3 regions of the Lysinibacillus sp. AR18-8 genome follow, and region 1 is predicted to be linked to each of the others. Evidence: predicted binding sites of a transcription regulator. Region 1 holds the regulator's gene; each other region holds the start of a gene.
The links. Region 1 encodes CtsR, which represses protease genes until heat stress. Its sites were predicted from a motif close to ATGGTCAATAAAGGTCAAACA; they were not measured.

Region 2: the regulator CtsR is predicted to act here: its motif matches at 5,354-5,374, upstream of clpP (ATP-dependent Clp endopeptidase proteolytic subunit ClpP).
Region 3: the regulator CtsR is predicted to act here: its motif matches at 2,753-2,773, upstream of BFM98_RS00975 (ATP-dependent Clp protease ATP-binding subunit).

Annotation. Positions count from the first base shown of each region.
Region 1 covers NZ_MDGU01000051.1:65,607-72,789, forward strand. The annotation lists gene BFM98_RS21090 (ATP-dependent Clp protease ATP-binding subunit) at 1-808, opposite strand, end outside; gene mcsB (protein-arginine kinase McsB) at 798-1,907, opposite strand; gene BFM98_RS21100 (UvrB/UvrC motif-containing protein) at 1,904-2,446, opposite strand; gene BFM98_RS21105 (CtsR family transcriptional regulator) at 2,460-2,930, opposite strand; gene BFM98_RS21110 (DUF4870 domain-containing protein) at 3,198-3,503, opposite strand; gene BFM98_RS21115 (class I SAM-dependent methyltransferase) at 3,629-4,312, shown strand; gene corA (magnesium/cobalt transporter CorA) at 4,346-5,308, shown strand; gene BFM98_RS21125 (hypothetical protein) at 5,353-5,562, opposite strand; partial or broken gene BFM98_RS24690 (protoglobin domain-containing protein) at 5,848-6,393, shown strand; gene BFM98_RS24695 (methyl-accepting chemotaxis protein) at 6,514-7,158, shown strand.
Region 2 covers NZ_MDGU01000009.1:73,252-80,434, reverse strand. The annotation lists gene BFM98_RS08405 (TPM domain-containing protein) at 138-845, opposite strand; gene BFM98_RS08400 (LemA family protein) at 884-1,465, opposite strand; gene BFM98_RS08395 (spore coat protein) at 1,599-2,213, shown strand; gene BFM98_RS08390 (amino acid ABC transporter ATP-binding protein) at 2,265-2,987, opposite strand; gene BFM98_RS08385 (amino acid ABC transporter permease) at 2,984-3,694, opposite strand; gene BFM98_RS08380 (basic amino acid ABC transporter substrate-binding protein) at 3,781-4,578, opposite strand; tRNA gene BFM98_RS08375 (tRNA-Arg) at 5,077-5,151, opposite strand; gene clpP (ATP-dependent Clp endopeptidase proteolytic subunit ClpP) at 5,461-6,051, shown strand; gene BFM98_RS08365 (HPr family phosphocarrier protein) at 6,106-6,363, opposite strand; gene whiA (DNA-binding protein WhiA) at 6,476-7,183, opposite strand, start outside.
Region 3 covers NZ_MDGU01000003.1:37,977-45,159, reverse strand. The annotation lists gene BFM98_RS00995 (Cof-type HAD-IIB family hydrolase) at 1-574, opposite strand, end outside; gene BFM98_RS00990 (prolyl oligopeptidase family serine peptidase) at 696-1,460, shown strand; gene BFM98_RS00985 (metal-sulfur cluster assembly factor) at 1,514-1,822, shown strand; gene BFM98_RS00980 (Crp/Fnr family transcriptional regulator) at 1,883-2,569, opposite strand; gene BFM98_RS00975 (ATP-dependent Clp protease ATP-binding subunit) at 2,836-4,962, shown strand; gene BFM98_RS00970 (YjzD family protein) at 5,012-5,206, opposite strand; gene BFM98_RS00965 (beta-ketoacyl-ACP synthase III) at 5,672-6,610, shown strand; gene fabF (beta-ketoacyl-ACP synthase II) at 6,641-7,183, shown strand, end outside.

The DNA.
Region 1 (7,183 bases):
GAATTTCATCCATCACTTTTTTCAAACGATCTTCAAATTCTCCACGATATTTTGTACCTGCAACAACTGTCCCCATATCTAGTGTCATTACACGTTTGTCACGAAGGATTTCTGGCACCTCGTTATTAATAATTTGCTGTGCCAATCCTTCAGCAATCGCTGTTTTACCAACACCTGGCTCACCAATCAATACAGGGTTATTTTTCGTACGACGCGATAAAACTTCAATAACTCGTGTAATTTCCTTGCTTCGGCCAATAACAGGGTCTAAAGTACCTTCACGTGCAATTTGTGTTAAATCACGTGCTAGGCTATCTAATGTTGGTGTATTGGCAGCTTGGGCTGCTTGTTGACCAGATTGTGCATTATCATTATTACCTAATAGCAATAATACTTGCTGGCGAGCTTTATTTAAACCGACTCCCGCATTGTTTAAAACGCGAGCTGCCACGCCCTCACCCTCACGTATAAGCGCCAATAATAGATGCTCTGTACCGATATAGGAGTGACCTAGTTTACGTGACTCATCAACAGATAATTCAATTACTTTTTTAGCTCTTGGTGTATAATGAACGATTGGACCGACATCTTCTTTGCCTTTACCAACTAATTCTTCAATGCCAGCTTCAATCATTTGAGGACTAATATCAATGGCTTCTAACGCTTTCGCAGCAATACCGCCGCCTTCACGTATAAGCCCTAATAGAATATGCTCTGTACCGATAGATTCGTGCTTCCAACGAATAGCCTCTTCCTGAGCAAGCTGTAATACTTTTTGCGCGCGTTGTGTAAAACGATTAAACATCATATAAATCCTCTCCTTTTTCCCCATTTATAGGCTTATTCGCATGTTCTTGAGATAATGTCTCACGAAGCATCTCCGCTCGTACACGATCCCGCTCAGCAGGTGGTAATGCCTCACCTGCATAGTGCTGTAAAAAACCTGGTTGCATACTAACAACACATTCATTTAAGGTCGTTGTTTGTATACCATCAATCAATTGTAAATCTACTCCTAAACGAACATTAGATAGGCAAGTAGCAGCTTCCTCACTTGTTAAAATTCTTGCATGTGTAAGGGTACCTAAAGCTCGATATACGCGATCTTCTAGCGCAAGCTCTGCCTTTTCCATTAATTTACCTCTTGCATGCCGCTCTTTTTGAATAATCTTTTCAGCGACACTTTGTATATCTGCTAAAATATCTTCCTCTGTCTTCCCAAGTGTAATTTGGTTAGACACTTGATAAACATTCCCTAAATTTTCGCTTCCTTCACCATATATACCTCTTACAGTCATTCCTAAGCGTGTCATGGCATTTATAATTTGATTCATTTGCCCAGTTAATGTAAGAGCGGGTAAATGCATCATGACGGATGCTCGTAGACCCGTACCAATATTCGTTGGACAGCTTGTTAAATAACCAAAAGTATCTCGAAAAGCATACGGTAATACTTTCTCTAGGATACGATCAATCTTATTTGCTTGTTCATAAGCACTTTGAAGTTGAAAACTTGCTGTCATACATTGAATGCGTAAATGATCCTCTTCATTCACCATAATGCTAACGGATTCGTCTTCAGAGAGTAGTATAGAGCCCACTTGCTCTTTTTTAGCCAGTTGCGGGCTAATCAAATGCTTTTCTACAAGAATTTGACGCTGTAAAGGGGTTAAATCCTTTATAGCAAAATAAGCATAATCATTTTGAAGAGTTGGGCTATCGCTGACAGCATGTGTAACGGCCTGTTCCACTTGCAGTGCCTCATTTTCTGAAAACGCTAATGGAAAACGATAGCCATCTAAATTTCGTGCAAGGCGGATCCGTGTACTAATGACGATATCTGAGTAATCATCTTTGATATGCATCCAAGTTGGTGTCGCACGCTCTAAAAATGATTCAATCATCATGTCACATCACCACCTTCAAATTGTAGATGCTTCTCTAGCTCTTTAACTTCATCACGTAGCTTCGCCGCTTCTTCAAACTGTTCCTCATCTACGGCGGATTTCATACGCTTGCGGATATCTTCTATTTGCTTTTTAATAACATACACATTACTGCGAGCACCAGGCATTTTTCCAATGTGTTGTGGACCTGCCTGAATACGATTAAAAAGCTTTGGCAAATGATCTCCAAATGTGTCATAACAGCTTGGGCACCCGAATTTTCCTTCTTTTAAAAATTGCTTATACGAAAATCCACATTGTGGGCATGTTTGCTGTTGTGGTTGTACCTGTTGTTTTTCCCCCACCTTTTGCCATGTAGGAGAGCCAAACCAGTTAGACAATAACTGTTGAATAGATACTGGCTCTTGTTTAAACTCTGCATGAAATGGATGGAATTGTGAGGCGCAGACGTCACAATAATGATGCTCTACTTTTTGCCCACTTTGAACTTGTGTTACTGTAACTGTCGCATTACGTTGTTTACAATGTTCGCATATCATTTCCATCACCTCACTATTTTTGTTGTTCATATTTTATTGTTGTCAGCATTGCTCGCAATATTTTTGATCGAATGACATCTCTTAAGGGGAGATGCAAGTCGATCGTGGAGCGATCAATTGCTGCTAACATTAATTTCGCTTCTCGCTTGGAAATTACCTGCTCATCAATGAGTCGATAAACCAAATCTTCTGCCATTGTTTGTGATGCCCCACCTTCAATTTGCCTGAGAACATCGTCGATTAAATCAATCTGTGAATTCGCGCGGACACGTAAAATTCGAATGTATCCACCACCACCACGTTTGCTCTCAACAAGGTAACCCCGCTCGGCAGTAAATCTTGTATTAATAACATAATTTATTTGTGATGGTACACATTGAAATTTATCAGCGATTTCACTACGTTTAATTTCAATATGCCCTTCTCCACCTAATTCAAGTACTTGCTTTAAGTAACCCTCTATGATGTCTGATATATTACGCATTTTAGGAATACACCTCGCTTGCTTCACTGACTTTGACTATCTTTGACTTTCTTTGAGTATATTATACAAAACGCTTGAAAAAAATTGCAATGATTTCGCCCATAGAAAAGTGGAAAGTCTTGAAAAAGGCTTTTTAAGAGCCGAAAAGAGCCCTTTTTCGATCATTTGTTTACGGTTTAATAATTTCCTTATACACCTAATGTACCCTTATTCGTCATAGAAAAAACGCAAGCATATGCAACTAGCATATACTTGCGTCTATGAAAATTATACCCAGCGACCAACAATTGGATAACGCCAAGGTTCATCAGACAATGCTTTTACGATACCGATGATCGGTACCACAAATACCATAATGCCGAAAATGATTAAAAATGGTAAGCCAATAAGGACAAAGCTTAAACCAACAGAGATAGCAATTAAAACACCCATGACAATTTGGAATAGCAGTGCTTGAATAGAAATTGCCTTTACTTCCTCATCCGAACTAATTAAAAAGAAAATAATGGGCACTAACCATGGCGCAAAAAATGCACTTGCGTGTATGATTACTTTAGACCATTTAGTCTCCATATATATCAACCCTTTCTTTGAACTTTATTCTATGTTTTATGTACTACTATTTACGGAACTATACCCGCAATAGTTTCACATTAAGAAAGATTTTTTAAAATTTTTTTGAAAGGCTGTGAGGAGCGTTGGAATTTAACAACACATTAGCAAATGAATATGAAAAGGGTATTCGCCGTACATTGCCTAGTTATGATGCCATGCTACGTTTAATACAAACTTTTTATCATTCTAGGCTATCAGAAAATGCTAACATGCTAGTCGTGGGAGCAGGAAGTGGCAATGAAATTATACAGCTTGCAGAAGGAAGACCTCACTGGTCATTCACTGGCATTGATCCATCAGAATCCATGCTTACTATAGCTAAAGAGCGTTTACTCACTCTTCCTAATGATATGTCATTCCATCAGGCTACAATACTTGATGCTTCGCTGCCCTCTACTCAGTATGATGCGGCAAGTTGTGTTCTCGTCTTGCATTTTATTCATGATTATAAAGAAAAGCTCGAAACAATAACAGAAATAGCAAGACATTTGAAACCTGGAGCACCATTTGTCCTTGTTTCAAAATATGGTCAGCTAGGCTCTTTAGAAACAGAACTACAATTTGATTTATGGCGTTCTTATTGGCTACAGCATACTAGACTTTCTTTATCCGATGTAGCAGAGATGGAAAAATCCATTCGTTCCCTTTCTTTTATGAGTGAAGAAGAAATTTTAATACTTTTACAAAGTGCGGGTTTTACTAAACCTTCTAGATTTTTTGCCACTACTTTGTTCGGTGGTTGGGTATGCTTTAAAGAGGAGCGCTAACTATTTTGTAGTAAATAATTTGAGGTGAAAACCGTGATAAGCACCATTGGCATTACAAAGCAACAACAATTGTTAAAGGATTTTCCATTAGAAGAGATACATCAGCAAGAATTTGAATGGTATTGGGTTGATTTTAATTGTCCTACAGCCGAGGAGGAATCATTGTTGGATACATTTTTCCACTTTCACCCTCTCGCTATTGAAGATTGCTTAATGAGGTTGCAGCGTCCTAAGCTCGATTTTTATGATGATTTTCATTTCTTTGTCATTCATCGGGTAAACGAAGAGACGTTAGCTGCGGAGGAGGTTAATATTTTTGCCTCCAATAAATTCATCATAACCTTCCATAAAAATCCTGTCCCTGAGATAGAGAAGGTGCAAAAGATGCTGGAAAACCAACCGAAGAATTGGGAGCGAGGTACTGTATACCTAACGTATCAAACTATCGATAAAATTGTTGACAGTTATTTTCCACTCGTTTACAAAATTGAAGATCATCTAAATGCTTTAGAAGGTGAACTTACATACCAAAGTAATGTAAATGCCATGAAAATTGTCTTCGAGTTCCGTAGTGACTTGCTTGACTTAAGACGTACTATTTTACCAATGCGTGATCTTTTATATCGCATTCTCAATTCTTACCGTTTCTCACTAAAAAAATCGGAGAGAGCTTATTTTGGAGATATCTACGACCATCTACTTAAGCTAACAGAGATGGTTGAATCTAATCGAGAGCTTACAGCAGACATGCGGGATAGTTATATGGCTATGAGTTCTAGCAGAATGAATGGCATTATGATGACTTTAACAATTGTATCAACTATCTTTATACCACTTACCTTCATTGCTGGTGTGTATGGGATGAATTTCGATAACATGCCTGAGCTACATGGGCAATACAGCTATTTTATTGTACTTGGGATTATGATAATTATCGTTATCTTTATGTTGGCTGTCTTTAAACATAAAGGCTGGTTTAAACTGTTTAAACCATAAAAAGACTGCTCGTTTTAATGAAAACGAGCAGTTTTTTTAATCTATTAATACGGTCCTCTGTCATCAATCTTATTATCACCCTGCTGTGGAAATAAAAAGTAGGCTAATACCCCTGATCCCAAAGCTGCACATATGGTAATTAATAATTGCTCAATATCTGGTACCTCAGCATGATAATTTCGTAGCATATAAACAGAACCAATGGCAACAATCACCATGACAGGAATAACAAATTTAAAACGTTTTTTCTCCATACCACCCCTCCTTCCATTTTTTATTTTCGTACGATTTTTAGATTGCTAAACAGTTCGTATTTTACAGGTTTCCTATTTTAAATTCAAATTTACATCGCTTCACCATTTGGACTAACAATAAAGTAAAAAAATAAAGAAATATCCAATTTTTTAACCAAATATTCAGCAAATAATAGTAAAATAGATTTAATCCCATTTATTTATTAAATATACAAACCTAACAAATTTCAAAAGTGCTTATTTACTTACAATTTATTATGGATATTAAGAATGGAGCAAATAATAATGAGTTGGTTTTCAAAAAATAGTAGTTCTAGCTACGCAATTACATTAACACCTGAAAATTTTAAGAGCGGTGTACAGTTAGATGTATTGAACCACCCCAATCTTCAAAAACAATTACAACTTTTAAATTTAACACTTGAGGATTTAGCTATCATTAAGCAGCTACAGCCTTTAGCTAAAGACTTAATTCCTGAAATGGTGGAGAAATTTTATGTAGCCATTAATTTGAGCCAAGATTTACTTGATATTATTAATAGAACATCACATATTGATCGTTTGAAAATCACGTTACATAAACATTTAAGTGACATTTTTGAAAGTCATATTAATGATGCCTACATTGCTGAACGAAAAGCCATTGCTGAGGCTCACGTTCGAATTGGCTTGCAGTCAAAGTGGTATATTGCCTCATTCCAGTCACTCACTACTACTTTTGCAAACTTTGTGAACGAGGTGGATATTTCTAAAACAGATGCTATTCGTGCTATAAACGCTTTTTGTAAAATCATTAATTTTGAGCAACAACTCGTGATTGAGGCATATGAAAAAGAGGAAGAACGTATTCGCTCAGCAGCAGATGCAACAAAAAATTCCCTTGTAACGACGATCCAAAGTACTGCAGAAGAGCTTAATGCCATTAGTGAAGAAACAGCCGCATCATTATTAGTGATTTCCTCACAAACAGATGATATTGCTGTAGCAACCAAGCAAGGATTGAACTTCGTAGCAGATACACAAGAAAAATCAAGAAGAGGCCAACAGCAATTGAAAGAACAAAATGATTTAATCCAAGTTATTTTGCAAAGTGTCAATGGTCTTGAGGTAACGATGAACCAACTACGTACCTCTTCTCAAAAAATTTCTGAAATCGTTGGGCTAGTTACAGGCATTGCTGATCAAACCAATTTATTAGCATTAAATGCTTCTATTGAAGCTGCACGAGCTGGAGAACATGGGAAAGGTTTTGCAGTAGTGGCTGAGGAAGTTCGTAAACTTGCGGAGGAAACAAAAAATGCCGTCCAAAATGTTTCTCACCTTATTAAGGAAACAGAAAGTAATATTACGACTATGGCTAATTCAGTTACTAATGTTGATCAAAAAATTCAACATAGTGTCAATACACAAGAATGTTTATCCAAGTCATTTAATGATATTGCTGATGCAGTTTCTGGCATTCAGCAGCAATACGTAAATACATCTAGAGATATTTCAGCTATATCTAATTTAATCACTGAATTATCGCAAGGTGCTACACTAGTCTCTTCTTCTTCCGACTCGCTCATTAATGTTGTCAATGAACTAAATATGTAAAATAAAAAAGGGAACTCATTTGGAG
Region 2 (7,183 bases), on a different contig from region 1:
CCCTATATCAGTTTACGCTATATCGTTTGTCGATATATTTAAATTATAACAATTTTAGCATTATTGTCAATAATTGAGAGGTTTTTAATTAAGCCAAAATGAAAGCGAACTATATAGAATAGTTCGCCATACCTCTATTAAAATTTCCTGCTTGCTCCCCCACCAGCAGAAGATCCGCCACCAAATCCGCCAAAGCCCCCTCTACTTGAACCTCCACCAAAACTTCCTGGATAACCGCCATAGCCTCCAGAGCGAGGACCTCCGCCGCCTTTCGAAAAGAATGAATAGATAATAATAACAACGATAATGATTAGGATAATTAACCAAGTGGGTATGTCATCCTCTTCTTTTGTTTGCGCTGGCAAATCACCGTTCCAATTATACTCTTGGGCAACAGCGCGGAAAACTTCAGAATAGGTTGCTTGAAAAGCTTGGTCTAGATTACCAGCACTTGCTGAGGGATAAAATGCATTATCTAAAATGCGTCCTAATTTACCATCTGGTAATGCTCCTTCTAGTCCCTGACCCACTGCAATTACAACGTCGTTATTTCCTTCCCCTTGACCTAAGGTAGCTAAAATTAGGACACCGTTATTTTTATCCTTGTCACCAATGCCCCATGACCGAATCAATTTTGTCGCATACATTTTCGGCTCTTGTCCATGAAGACTATCAACTGTGACTACCATGATTTCAGCACCCGTGCCTTGATCCAACTGCTCGGAATATTGATTTATCTCTTCTTTGACATTCGCAGAAATTACATTGGCAAAGTCATGTATATACGTATTTTTCATCGGTGATGGCATTGTTGCTTCTGCTAGATTCGAGAAAAAAAGAAGCACCGAACAAACGATGATTATCTGTACAATGCAGCGTTTCATTAATGTGTACCCGATTGACTAAAATCGATAGATGGTGCTTTGTCAGCTCCTGCTGTGGCTTTAAAGTATTCTTTTTGTTCAAAGCCAAACATCCCTGCCATTAAATTCCCCGGGAAACGTTTAACATGTTTATTGAATTGCTGCACCTCATTATTGTAATCCTCACGTGCTACTGCCAGACGATTTTCCGTACCTGCTAGCTCATCCATTAACTGGCGGAAGTTTGCATCTGCCTTTAAGTTTGGGTAATTTTCTACAACTACTAGTAAACGACTAAGAGCGCCAGTTAAAGCATCATTGGCAACAGCTTGCTCCTCTGGTGAGCTTGCACTTCCCATTTGTGCACGTGCCTCCGTAATATTCGCTATCACCTCTTGCTCATGATTCGCATAGCCTTTCACAGATTCCACTAGATTGGGAATCAAATCATAGCGACGTTGGAGCTGATTTTCAACTTGTGCCCATTTAGAATCAACATTTTCCTCGGCTGTCACCAGACTATTGTATTTAGGTATAAATAATAAGGCGATTACAACAAGAATGATGACAATTATTCCAATTGGTCCAAGTAACTTTTTCAATTTTAAGCCTCCTTGACTTGCTTTTCATTCTATCTTTAGTCTACATTTTTACCTTTACATTTATACCGTATGAAATTGAATTGACACGACATACTAAATACTGCAACAAAAAATTATTGAGGAGGCGTTTTTTTTGTCACAATCGTTTTACAATGAATCATCAAACCAAACAAATTTAAATCAACAACATAGCCTAAATCATGGTGGACATGAAATGATGGACATGCATGAAACAATTGGCGAAATTATTGCAGGTATGAACCAAGCGATTATTTTGCGTCCCCATGTAAAAGATCCTGAATTACTCAACATTTTGGATCGCCAATATAATTTCACTCTTGGTATGTACAATACGATCGTAGAGTCCTTTAAAACAGGACACGATCCATCTGTTCCAACAGGACGCTACCAAATGGAAACAGGAAATGATTTCAAATATGGCCTAAATCCTGGTCAACCAAAAAAGCCGATGCAAAACGCTAATGAAATTAATGATGAAGCTATTTCCGGATTTTTACTTGGAGCTCAAAAAGGAGCAGCAAAATGTATGACAACTGCTGCGTTGGAGACAACAAACCCTGTAGTTCGTCGCGTTGTTGCGGATAGTATTCCTAACTGTATTGAGATGGGATACGAATTATCCATTTATCAAAATAAACACGGCTATTATCAGGTGCCTCAGTATTCCCAACAGGATATGCAAACGATGCTGAATGCATTCGACACAACATCTAATCCCCTTCATTAAATAAGAACAGCACAAAAAAAGCGAACGAGCATGTCGTTCGCTTTTTCAGCTTTATAATACTTTTCCTAAAAACGCTTTCGTACGGTCGCTTTGGGGATTGCCGAATAGTTCCTCTGGAGACCCTTCTTCTACAATATAGCCCCCATCCATGAAGACTACTCGATCACCTACTTCACGAGCAAAGCCCATTTCATGTGTCACAACTACCATTGTCATCCCTTCAGCTGCTAGATTTTTCATAACATCTAGCACCTCTTTTACCATTTCAGGGTCAAGTGCTGAAGTTGGCTCGTCAAATAAAATAGCTTTTGGCTTCATTGCTAAGGCACGAGCAATCGCCACACGCTGTTGCTGACCACCTGATAGCTGCTCAGGATAATTATAGGCCTTGCTGTCGAGCCCGACCTTTTTTAATAGCTCATGTCCTAAAGCTTCTGCGTCTGTACGATTCATTTTACGAATTTGCATAGGTGCCATCGTGACATTATCGATAACAGTCATATGCGGGAATAAGTTAAATTGTTGGAACACCATACCCACTTCAGCGCGAATTTCATTGATATTCGTTTTAGGATCATTAATTTTTACATTTTCAATATAAATAGCACCATCCGTTACTTCTTCTAACATATTGATGCAACGGAGAAATGTACTTTTTCCTGAACCAGACGGCCCAATAACACAGACAACTTGTTTTTCTTGAATTTCATAATCGATTCCTTTTAATACTTCAAGCTTGCCAAAGTATTTGTGTAGGTTTTCAATTTTTATCATCTAGCTTCCCGCCCTTCTACCTTAGCTTTACGAGGGACATAGCTATTGCTAAATCGTTTCTCGATAAATGCTACAATCTTCGTTACACCATATGTCAACACTAAATATAATAATGCTGCAACGATATACGGTTCCCAGAAGCGGAAGCTTGCACCAGCTACGACCTTACTAGCGTATAAAATATCTGGTGCTGCAATTACAGTTACAAGTGAAGAATCTTTTAATAATGCAATAAATTCATTGCCCAATGGCGGAATCATACGTCTAAATGCTTGAGGTAAAATGACCTTACGCATCGCTTGGTTATGCGTTAATCCAAGAGAGCGAGCAGCCTCCATTTGCCCTTTTGCAATGCTTTGAATCCCTGCACGGAAAATTTCCGCATTATAAGCAGCACAGTTTAAAATAAGCGCTGTAATCCCTGATACCATATAACCTAAAGAATGACCAAAAATTGTTGGAATAACTGCTAAGTGAATTAACAAGATTTGTACAAGCATCGGTGTTCCACGGAATAAATCGATATATAGTTTAGATGGCCAATAAATCCATTTTTTACTCGATAATTTTCCAAGGCCTAAAAATAGTCCTAATAGAATACCGCCAAAATAACCACTAAGTGTCAAAATAAGTGTTACGCCAATACCTCGTATAAACATATCTCGGTAGTTCCAGACAATGTCCCAGCGTAAGTCAAAGATGTCCATCCGAAAACCCCATTCCCCTTTAAATTACAATTAATAAATGAGCTGTTAGCACAGTTACTATGTTAGTAGCATCATTTCATTCATTTTTATTGAAAATCAATGCCTGTAATTTCTTTTAATTTACCGTTTTCTTTAATCTTTTTAAGACCTTCGTTTAATTTATCTAGCAATTCTTTATTCCCTTTTTGAACCATGAAGCCATAGTATTCTTTTTCGAATGCATCATCTTCAATTACTTTTAGTTTTTGATCTGGGTGAGCTTTGATATATTCATAAACTACTGCATTATCTCCGATAGCTGCATCAACATTACCATTTAGCATCTCTTGGATAGCGATTGGCTGACTTTCAAACGCCATAATATTTGTACTTGCTTCCCCTTGTAGCTTTTTCGCTGCCATATGACCAGTTGCATTGATTTGTACAGATACTTTTTTATCTTTTAATTCATCAAGAGATTTAATCTTTGAATCTTCTTTCACAACAATTAATAACTGAGACTCATAATACGGTTCTGTAAAATCAAATGATTCTTTACGCTCTTCCGTAATTGTGATTCCAGAAGCACCGATATCTGTTTCACCGTTCTTAATTGTTTGGAACACTGGCTCCCATCCAATATTATTCCACTCAACCTCAAAGTCCATCTCATCTGCAATAGCTTGTAGAATATCGACATCAATCCCTACAATTTTCCCTGAATCGTCAACAGATTCAAATGGTGCAAAAGTTGCCTCAGTACCTACTTTGTAAACCTTTTTGCCATCTCCACCATCTTCTGAAGATGAGCTACCTGAAGATGCATCATCTTTTGTACCACAACCTGCAAGTGCTAATGTTAAAGCTGCAATAATCATCAGTAACATCCAACCTGTTTTTTTCATTGTATTTCCCCCTAGTTCGATAATTTTCCGAATTACGTATTATTTTTCGCAATTCGGAAATGTTAGACTATTAGGTCAATTATATTAACATTATAGTATTTAGACAACAACTTTTCGCATAAAATTAAATATTTTTTCATATAAATTTATAATAAATTCATATAATTTGAAAAAACATGTATAAATAACAAGAAAATTAACCTAAAACTAATATATATACAATTAGAACCATGCCAAATTTCGATAAATTTAGGCAAAAAAAAAGAATCCCCTCAGATAGGATTCTTTTTTTCGACTATTACTAGTCTCACGTACAGTATGTTCACTAAAAAATAATTTGGAGTTGTTGCTTTTTTGAAGGTTTGAAAGGAATAAATAGGGGAATAATGCCAACTAGGACAGTATTCCCTTTATTCTTCCTCTCGATCTCCAGTAAGCAGGCTGCTAAACTACTTATTAGGAGATGAGCTATAACAGTATATCAATTGATCAGTAAAATGGCGCCCTCGGAGGGAATCGAACCCCCAGTGCAAGAACCGGAATCTTACGTGTTATCCATTACACCACGAGGGCAAAAGACACAAAAAAAAAGTACTCACTCTAGGCTTACGAAAAGCATGATGTAGATAACCCTCATTTTTGAAGCATACCTGCAAAATAGTGTCCTGTACTTTAAACCTTATAACCTTAATCATTATACAAGCCTATCCTATATAATTCAACCATAGAATGCAAAAACAATTTATTTTTTTTAATTTCACTTTAGCAGGGTTAATATTTGACCTTCCCTGACTATAATGTGTATGATAAGGATACAGCTGAAATACAAAGGAAAATTTTCAGCAAAGGTATTCGAATTTAGCTTTTTAAGGAGGATTTAACATGAATTTAATTCCTACAGTTATTGAACAAACTAGTCGTGGTGAGCGTGCATATGACATTTATTCACGTCTACTTAAAGACCGTATTATCCTTTTAGGAAGTGCTATTGATGACAATGTTGCTAACTCCATTGTCGCTCAGCTTCTTTTCCTACAAGCAGAAGATCCAGATAAAGATATCTCTCTTTATATTAACTCACCTGGCGGATCCATTACGGCTGGTATGGCTATCTATGACACAATGCAAATCATTAAACCACAGGTACAAACAATTTGTATTGGTATGGCTGCATCAATGGGTGCTTTCCTACTTGCAGCTGGAGAACCCGGTAAACGTTTTGCCTTACCAAATGCTGAAGTCATGATTCACCAACCACTAGGTGGTGCACAAGGTCAAGCGACAGAAATTGAAATTGCTGCTAAACGTATTCTATTCTTACGTGAGAAATTAAATGGCATTTTATCTGAACGCACTGGTCAACCACTTGAAGTCATTGCAAGAGACACAGATCGTGATAACTTCATGACTGCTGAACGTGCAAAAGAATACGGTTTAATCGATCATATTATGCACCGTAGCGATAATAAATAAAAAATAGAAGGCATCACAGAATTGCTCTGTGATGCCTTTTGTATTTAATGAATGTTAATCTTCATTTTCAATAATTGTTGCCAATGCTGTAACCGCTTGCTCAGCATCGTTACCTTCACTGCTTAAAGTCACTTCGGTACCTTTAGCAACTGCTAAGCTCATAACACCCATAATGGATTTGGCATTTACTTTTTTCTCATCTTTTTCTAGAAAGATATCAGCACTAAAACGATTTGCTTCTTGCACAAATAGTGCTGCTTGTCTAGCTTGTAGTCCTAATTTTAATTTAACCTGGACTCTTCTCTCAATCATTCTCAAAACTCCCCTTCACTACCGTTCGTCTATTAGTTTTATCTTACCTTACTTACTGGCAAAAGAACAATAAGCGATTAGCATGACATTCATACCTGAAAAGTATGATAACTTAACCACCTATTTTTTCACCACGCCTTAATGCATCCGCAATCTCATCAATTTTTCTCAATCGATGGTTAACACCTGATTTACTAACCGTTCCACTAGATACCATTTCACCAAGCTCTTTTAATGTCACATCTTGGTATTCAACACGGAGACGTGCTATTTCACGAAGCTTCTCCGGTAGTTGATCAAGACCAATTGAATTTTCAATAAATCGAATATTCTCAACCTGCCGTAATGCTGCTCCAATGGTTTTATTTAAATTGGCAGTTTCACAGTTCACAATACGGTTGACACTATTACGCATATCTCGCAAAATCCGAACATCTTCAAATTTCATCATAGCCTGATGCGCTCCAACAATATTAAGGAAATCTGAAATTTTTTCTGCTTCTTTTAAGTAAGTTACAAAGCCTTTTTTACGTTCAATTGTTTTGGCATTGAGTTCAAATTCATTCATCAAATCCATTAATGCCTCACCATGTTCTTTATATAAAGAATAAACCTCTAAATGATAAGCCGATGTTTCTGGATTATTGACGGAACCTCCTGCTAAAAAGGCTCCTCTTAAATAAGCTCTTTTTTGGCCGCTCTTTTGAATGAGCTTTCTTGAGATAGTATGGTTAAATTGAAAGTCGTCTGAGATGATTTCTAAATCAATTAATAGCTCACGCGCTCCTTCTCTTACACGGCATATATACACATTATTTTT
Region 3 (7,183 bases), on a different contig from region 1:
CGCGACGCACAATTTCAATAATATGAAGTGGCGCGCCCCATCGACGATGTTCAATGACTTCTGCGTGCACAGCCTGCAAATGATCACGTATAATAACTGAATTCGCTTCATTTGCCTGAATTAATAAACTTGTGGGATTATCCAGGAGGTGTGTGTATAAATCCCCAAGTGTAATTTTTGGATTACCCATATTAAAAATATTTAAAATACGATCGTCTTCTGTGTGGACATAAATATCATCTTTTACCTCAGCGATAATATTTTCGTATTCATAACTGTTAATAGAATCAACGACATCATGTACGACACTTAAATCAATTGGTGTGTGCATATGTTGCCAAGAGACATTTTTAGGATGATGCACATATGCGCCATTAAAATTAACAATGGGTGTAGTGAGCCCAAGTTCATGATAATAAAGATCGCTTGCACGGTATGGACGTCCCGTCGCAATCATCACTTGATGCCCTTGTTCCTTAGCCTGCAATAATGTTTTTTTCGTTTTTGCAGAAATTTGCTGTTGATCTGTTAATAAAGTTCCATCTAAGTCTAATACGATTAAATGCGGTTTCATAGCTCGTTGCCCCTTTCCTATAGTTTGAATAGTATCTCTTTGTCTTACATTCGTCAAAATTTTGTCACAGTGAAAAAAGTTTGCTAACATAAAGATGAGAGAATAGTTGGGAGTGACAATAATGTTTGTAGAAAAAGAAGTGTGGGGAAATATTCCTTTATTACATATACATACAGACAATATGAATGAAGAAACCCCGGTAGTCATTTTTTTGCATGGTTTTATGAGTGCAAAAGAACATAACTTACACTATGCATACCAATTGGTGCATAAAGGGGTGCGTGTCCTATTGCCAGATGCAAAATTTCATGGTGAGCGTAGCGAAGGCCTAACAGAAATGCAAATGAATTTAAATTTTTGGGACATTGTTTTAAATTCTATTCATGAAGTTCAACAATTATATGATGAATTAAAGAATAAAAATTTATTAGCTAGTCATAAAATTGGCATAGGAGGCACTTCAATGGGTGGCATCGTGACATCAGGCTGTCTGAAACTTTATGATTGGATACAAACAGCTGCAATATGCATGGGTGCACCTGGTTTTATAAAATTGGGTGAATACCAATTGCAACAATTTGCTAAAAGCGGAGTTAACTGGCCGATGTCAGAGGAAGACGTAGAAAAAATTAATGAAGCCCTTGCTAAATATGATGTCAGTTTAACACCAGAAAAATTCGCGGGTCGCCCTGTATTCTTTTGGCATGGAGAATTAGATAAAACAGTTCCTTTTCACGAAACGTATAAATTTTATGAAACATTACGGGAATACTATGAAGCAAACCCTGAATATTTAAAGTTCATGGTTAACAAAAGGGCTGGACATGCTGTACCACGTGACGGTATGCTAGCAGCTACTGCATGGCTTGCACAGCATTTGGCATAACAGGGTGCATCTGCTATGATAAGGTTAACACTATGATGGAAGGAGAAATACGAATGGATCAGGATATGAAAGATAGCATGTTAGGTGCTTTAGAAAACGTAATTGATCCTGAGCTTGGCATTGATATTGTCAACTTAGGTTTAGTATATGATGTGGAATTAGATGATGAAGGTGTTGCAACTGTTACGATGACACTAACATCTATGGGCTGTCCACTTGGTCCAGTCATTGTGGATCAAGTGAATACGGCGTTAGGTGAACTTCCAGAAGTGAAAAGTACAAATGTTAATATTGTATGGAATCCGCCTTGGTCGAAAGATAAAATGTCACGCTATGCCAAAATGGCATTGGGCGTACGTTAAAATGGATTATTTAAAACCCTGCTTATTTTTCAATAAGCAGGGTTTTTGCTTGTAACGAAACTAATCGATACGGCATATTTGTAATGGACAATTTTCACAGGCAATTTCATTTTTTAAAAATTGTAAATCATGAATGGTAATAAATCCTTTATCAAAAGTGATAATCTCATGTTTTTTTAAATCATTCAGCATACGATTAATCATTTCCCGACTTGTCGCACACAGATTTGCAATTTCTGTATTTGTTAGCTGAAAATCAATAAAAATCGAGTCATTTTCTACAGGTTTACCATACGTATTGGACAGCCGAATGAGCGTTGAAAATAGAGCACCTTTTTTACCGTTTAACACTAAATCGCGCAAACGACTCTGATGCTTTAAGTTTTCTGTTTGTAGCCACTTCATGTATTCCACCATAACTGTCGGCTGCTCTTCTAGTAAATGCTCCAAAGATTTACGACTCAAAACATACAACGTAGAGGGTTCTAAAACTTTGGCAGTCATTGAATTATAGACGAGATTACAAAATAACGAACCTTCTCCTATTATGCTGTCAGGGCCACAAATACGAATGGTTAATTCCTTACCCGTCTCGGATTCTTGGCTAATCGAAATAACACCTGATTGGATGTAATAAATTTCTTTTGCCCGTTCACCCTCTAGAAAAATTTTATTTCCTTTATTCACTTTGATAAAAACACCGTTGTTTTGAAAAAGATCTTTAATTTTTTCAAACATATTATCCATTAAAACCATATCTCCAACACATCGCTTTCTTTTTGTAATAAATGGCGATTATTACAAAAGGATAGTGGATTTCGATACTAAAACATAGAAACATACCATTATTATAACGTAAACTTCCATAATAAGTGAAAAAATTTTAGGGCGATTTCTTTGCTAAGCATTGTCTAGTGATGTAAAATAAAGTTAGTCAAAAAAGGTCAAACTTTTTTAATGAATAAGAATGGGTATATAAATAATGAGAAATATGAAAAAAAGGAGTGCTAGCTATGCAATTTCAACAAACAGACAATAAAAAACCATTAGAACAATTTGGGCGCAATTTAATTGAAGAAGTAAAAAACGGCAAGATGGATCCTGTTATCGGGCGTGATGAAGAAATTCGAAATGTAATTCGTATTCTAACACGTAAAACGAAAAATAATCCTGTATTAATCGGTGAACCAGGAGTTGGTAAAACGGCAATTGTGGAAGGTTTAGCACAGCGTATTGTTAAAGGTGATGTACCAGAAGGCTTGAAAGAATGTGTGCTATATGAACTGGATATGAGTGCGTTAATCGCTGGTGCAAGTTATCGTGGACAATTTGAAGAACGCTTAAAAGGTGTGCTAAAAGAAGTAAAAGAATCAGAAGGACAAATCATTCTATTTATTGATGAAATTCATACGATCGTAGGTGCAGGAAAAACAGATGGCGCTATGGATGCAGGAAATATGCTAAAACCTATGCTAGCACGTGGTGAATTACACTGTATTGGTGCTACTACCTTAGACGAATATCGTATGTACATTGAAAAGGATCCTGCCTTAGAACGTCGATTCCAGCAAGTACTAGTGCGTGAGCCATCTATAGAGGATACGGTATCCATTTTACGTGGTTTAAAGGAACGCTTTGAATTACATCACGCAGTACGTATTCATGACAGAGCAATTGTTGCGGCAGCAGAACTATCCAATCGCTATATTACAGAACGATTTTTACCTGATAAGGCCATTGATTTAATTGATGAGGCTTGTGCAATGATTCGTACAGAAATTGATTCAATGCCACAGGAATTAGACGCAGTCACACGTCGTATTATGCAGCTTGAAATTGAGGAACAGGCATTGCGTAAGGAAAAGGACGAGGCAAGTAAAAAACGTCTGGAGCAATTACGCGAAGAATTAACAAAGTTAAAAGAGTCATCTAAGGGCATGCGACAACAATGGGAAGCAGAAAAAGAAAAACTACACGATATTCAGAAAAAACGTGAAACATTGGATAAATATCGTCGTGATCTAGATGAGGCAGAAAGTAAATATGATTTAAATAAAGCTGCTGAATTACGTCATGGTAAAATTCCGACACTTGAAAAAGACATTCAGGTACTTGAAAAGGAATTAGAGAACGGTGCAGAATCTCGTATTTTACGTGAAGAGGTAACAGCAGATGAAATCGCAGCAATTGTTTCACGTTGGACAGGAATCCCTGTAACAAAATTAGTAGAGGGTGAGCGTGAAAAATTATTACGTTTAAAGGATACATTACATGAACGTGTGGTTGGACAAGATACAGCAGTTCAATTAGTGACAGAAGCGGTATGGCGTGCACGTGCAGGTATCAAAGATCCACACCGACCTATTGGTAGCTTTTTATTTTTAGGTCCAACTGGTGTAGGTAAAACAGAACTTGCCAAGGCACTTGCTGCACAGTTATTTGATTCAGAAGATCACTTTATTCGGATTGATATGAGTGAATACATGGAGAAACATAGTGTGTCTCGACTTGTTGGGGCTCCTCCAGGCTATGTGGGCTATGAGGAAGGTGGACAACTAACGGAAGCAGTTCGCCGAAATCCTTATTCTGTGGTGCTACTAGACGAGATTGAAAAAGCTCATCCTGATGTGGCGAACATTTTATTGCAAATTTTAGATGATGGGCGCATTACAGATAGTCAGGGACGAATGGTGAATTTTACAAATACAGTAGTCATTTTAACTTCGAATATCGGATCAAGTTATTTAATGGAGGCAAAGGAAAATGATGCGGCTGTGGAGGACTTAGTCATGTCAGCCCTACGACAACATTTTAAACCTGAGCTATTAAACAGAATGGATGATATCATCTTCTTCCATGCATTATCTACTAAACATTTAACTGCGATTGCCTGGAAGTATGTGGAGCAATTGATTAAACGTGTCGCAGAGCAAGAAATTACTTTATCTGTGGAGCAAGAAGTCATTGATTGGGTAGTAGAGCAAGGTGCAGATGCCCAATTTGGAGCAAGACCACTAAAACGCTTTGTACAGCGACATATCGAAACAGCCGTTGCTAAAGAACTATTACGCGGAGAAGTTTTACCGGGGGAGACGTTGCATGTGAAAATGCATGAGGGTCAATGTGTTGTGGAAAAATAACAGAAAAAACCTGTTCGGCATGAAGCTGAACAGGTTTTTTCTAGCTGAATTAATGATGGTCTGCAGCTTCTGGTGTAGGGTCGTTTGGAATGATTGCTCCAATAATAAAGATAAGGATGGAGAATACAACAGAAACGATTGCCCCAGTTTTGAAATCAAATGGTACACCAAGTACAGAGCTGACTACGTAGTTTAACATAGAAACTAGTAGGAATGACCATATGAACGTTACGATATATTGCATTAATTTCACCTCAACCGAACTTTTTTCATCATAAGGTTTTACTCATATTCATTATCATATCATAACATAAATCAAAAAAAAATGAACCATTTATGTGAAACATGGCGATTTTGTCACAACAAATATGAGATTTAGTATTTTATGTTTAGTAATGTAAAGTATTTAGGAACAGCTCTGAAATAGGGGAATGCGCTCCTAAGCGGGTGAAAAGTGCTCCAAAAGGGAAGAACACCGCTCATACATGATGCAAGGTGCTTTGAAAAATAATGAACAAGCTCAACAAAGTACGATAGATAAAGCTCTAAACAGAATAACCTCATTCCATAAAATTCTTCACTTCTATATTCAAAGAACACTACCCTCCGCCGCATAAATTTTAAATCATCTTGCGTCATTCCTTTTATATGCGTTATAATTATGACCAGTTACTAATAATTGATAGTAAGAAAGCTGAGGGGTTGCTATATGAACGCTGGTATTATAGGAATAGGCAAATATGTTCCTGAGAAGGTCGTTACAAATTTTGATTTGGAAAAAATCATGGATACTTCTGATGAATGGATTCGTACTCGAACAGGCATTGAAGAACGTCATTTTGCGGCAGATGATCAGGAAACTTCAGATTTGGCAGTAGCTGCTGCAAAAGAAGCTATTGCAAATGCGGGTATTACGCCTGAGGAAATTGGTTTAATTCTTGTAGCAACTGTCACACAGGATCAAACTTTTCCAAGTGTAGCTTGTATGATTCAGGAACAAATCGGAGCAGTAAATGCTGCAGCAATGGATCAAGCAGCAGCATGTGCAGGATTTATATATAGTTTAGTGACAGCAAAGCACTTTGTTGAGGCAAATGCTTATAAATATGTCTTAGTAGTAGGTGTTGAAAAGCTGTCTAAAGTCGTTGATTGGGAAGATCGCAATACAGCTGTATTATTTGGCGATGGTGCCAGTGCAGCTATCATTGGGCAAGTCTCTGAAGGTAGAGGTATTCTATCCTTTGAACTTGGTGCAGATGGTACAGGCGGAAAGAATCTTTATTTAACGAAGCAAGATACAATTGCGATGAATGGTCGTGAAGTGTTTAAATTTGCTGTTCGACAAATGGGTGAATCGGCTGTTAATGTATTAGAGAAAGCGGGATTAACAAAAGAAGACGTTGATTTCCTAGTGCCACATCAGGCAAATATACGTATTATGGAATCTGCACGTGAGCGTTTAGAGCTACCACCAGAAAAAATGTCAAAAACGATTCATAAATACGGAAATACTTCAGCAGCATCTATTGGTATTTCCTTGGTAGATGAGCTCGAAGCAGGTAAGATTAAAGAGGATGATTTATTAGTCCTTGTAGGTTTTGGTGGCGGCTTAACATGGGGTGCCGTAGCCATGAGATGGGGAAAATAAGTAGGAAAAATGCTTGAGGGGAGTAAGACAATGAGTAAAAGACGAGTAGTAATTACAGGAATTGGCGCAGTTACACCACTAGGAAATAGCATCGAAGAAACATGGGCAAACATTAAAGCTGGTAAATCTGGCATTGGTGAGCTGACACGTTTAAATAAAGATCTTTTTGCCGCAAAAATCGCCGCAGAAGTAAAGGACTTTGATATTGAAAAATACATTGATCGTAAGGAAGCACGTAAAATGGATCGCTTCACACAATACGCATTAGCGGCTTCTATTATGGCAATGGAAGATGCACAGCTAACAATTGATGAAGAGCTAGCTCCACGTGCAGGTGTATGGATTGGTTCTGGTATCGGTGGAATGGAAACATATGAACAACAATTTTTAACATTCCAAGAGCGTGGCGCAAGACGTGTTAGTCCTTTCTTTATCCCAATGATGATTCCTGATATGGCATCGGGCCAAGTCTCTATTCACTTTGGGGCAAAGGGGATTAATTCTTGTTCTGTAACGGCATGTGCTTCAGGCACAAACTCTATTGGTGATGCCTTTAAAGTAATTGAGCGTGGA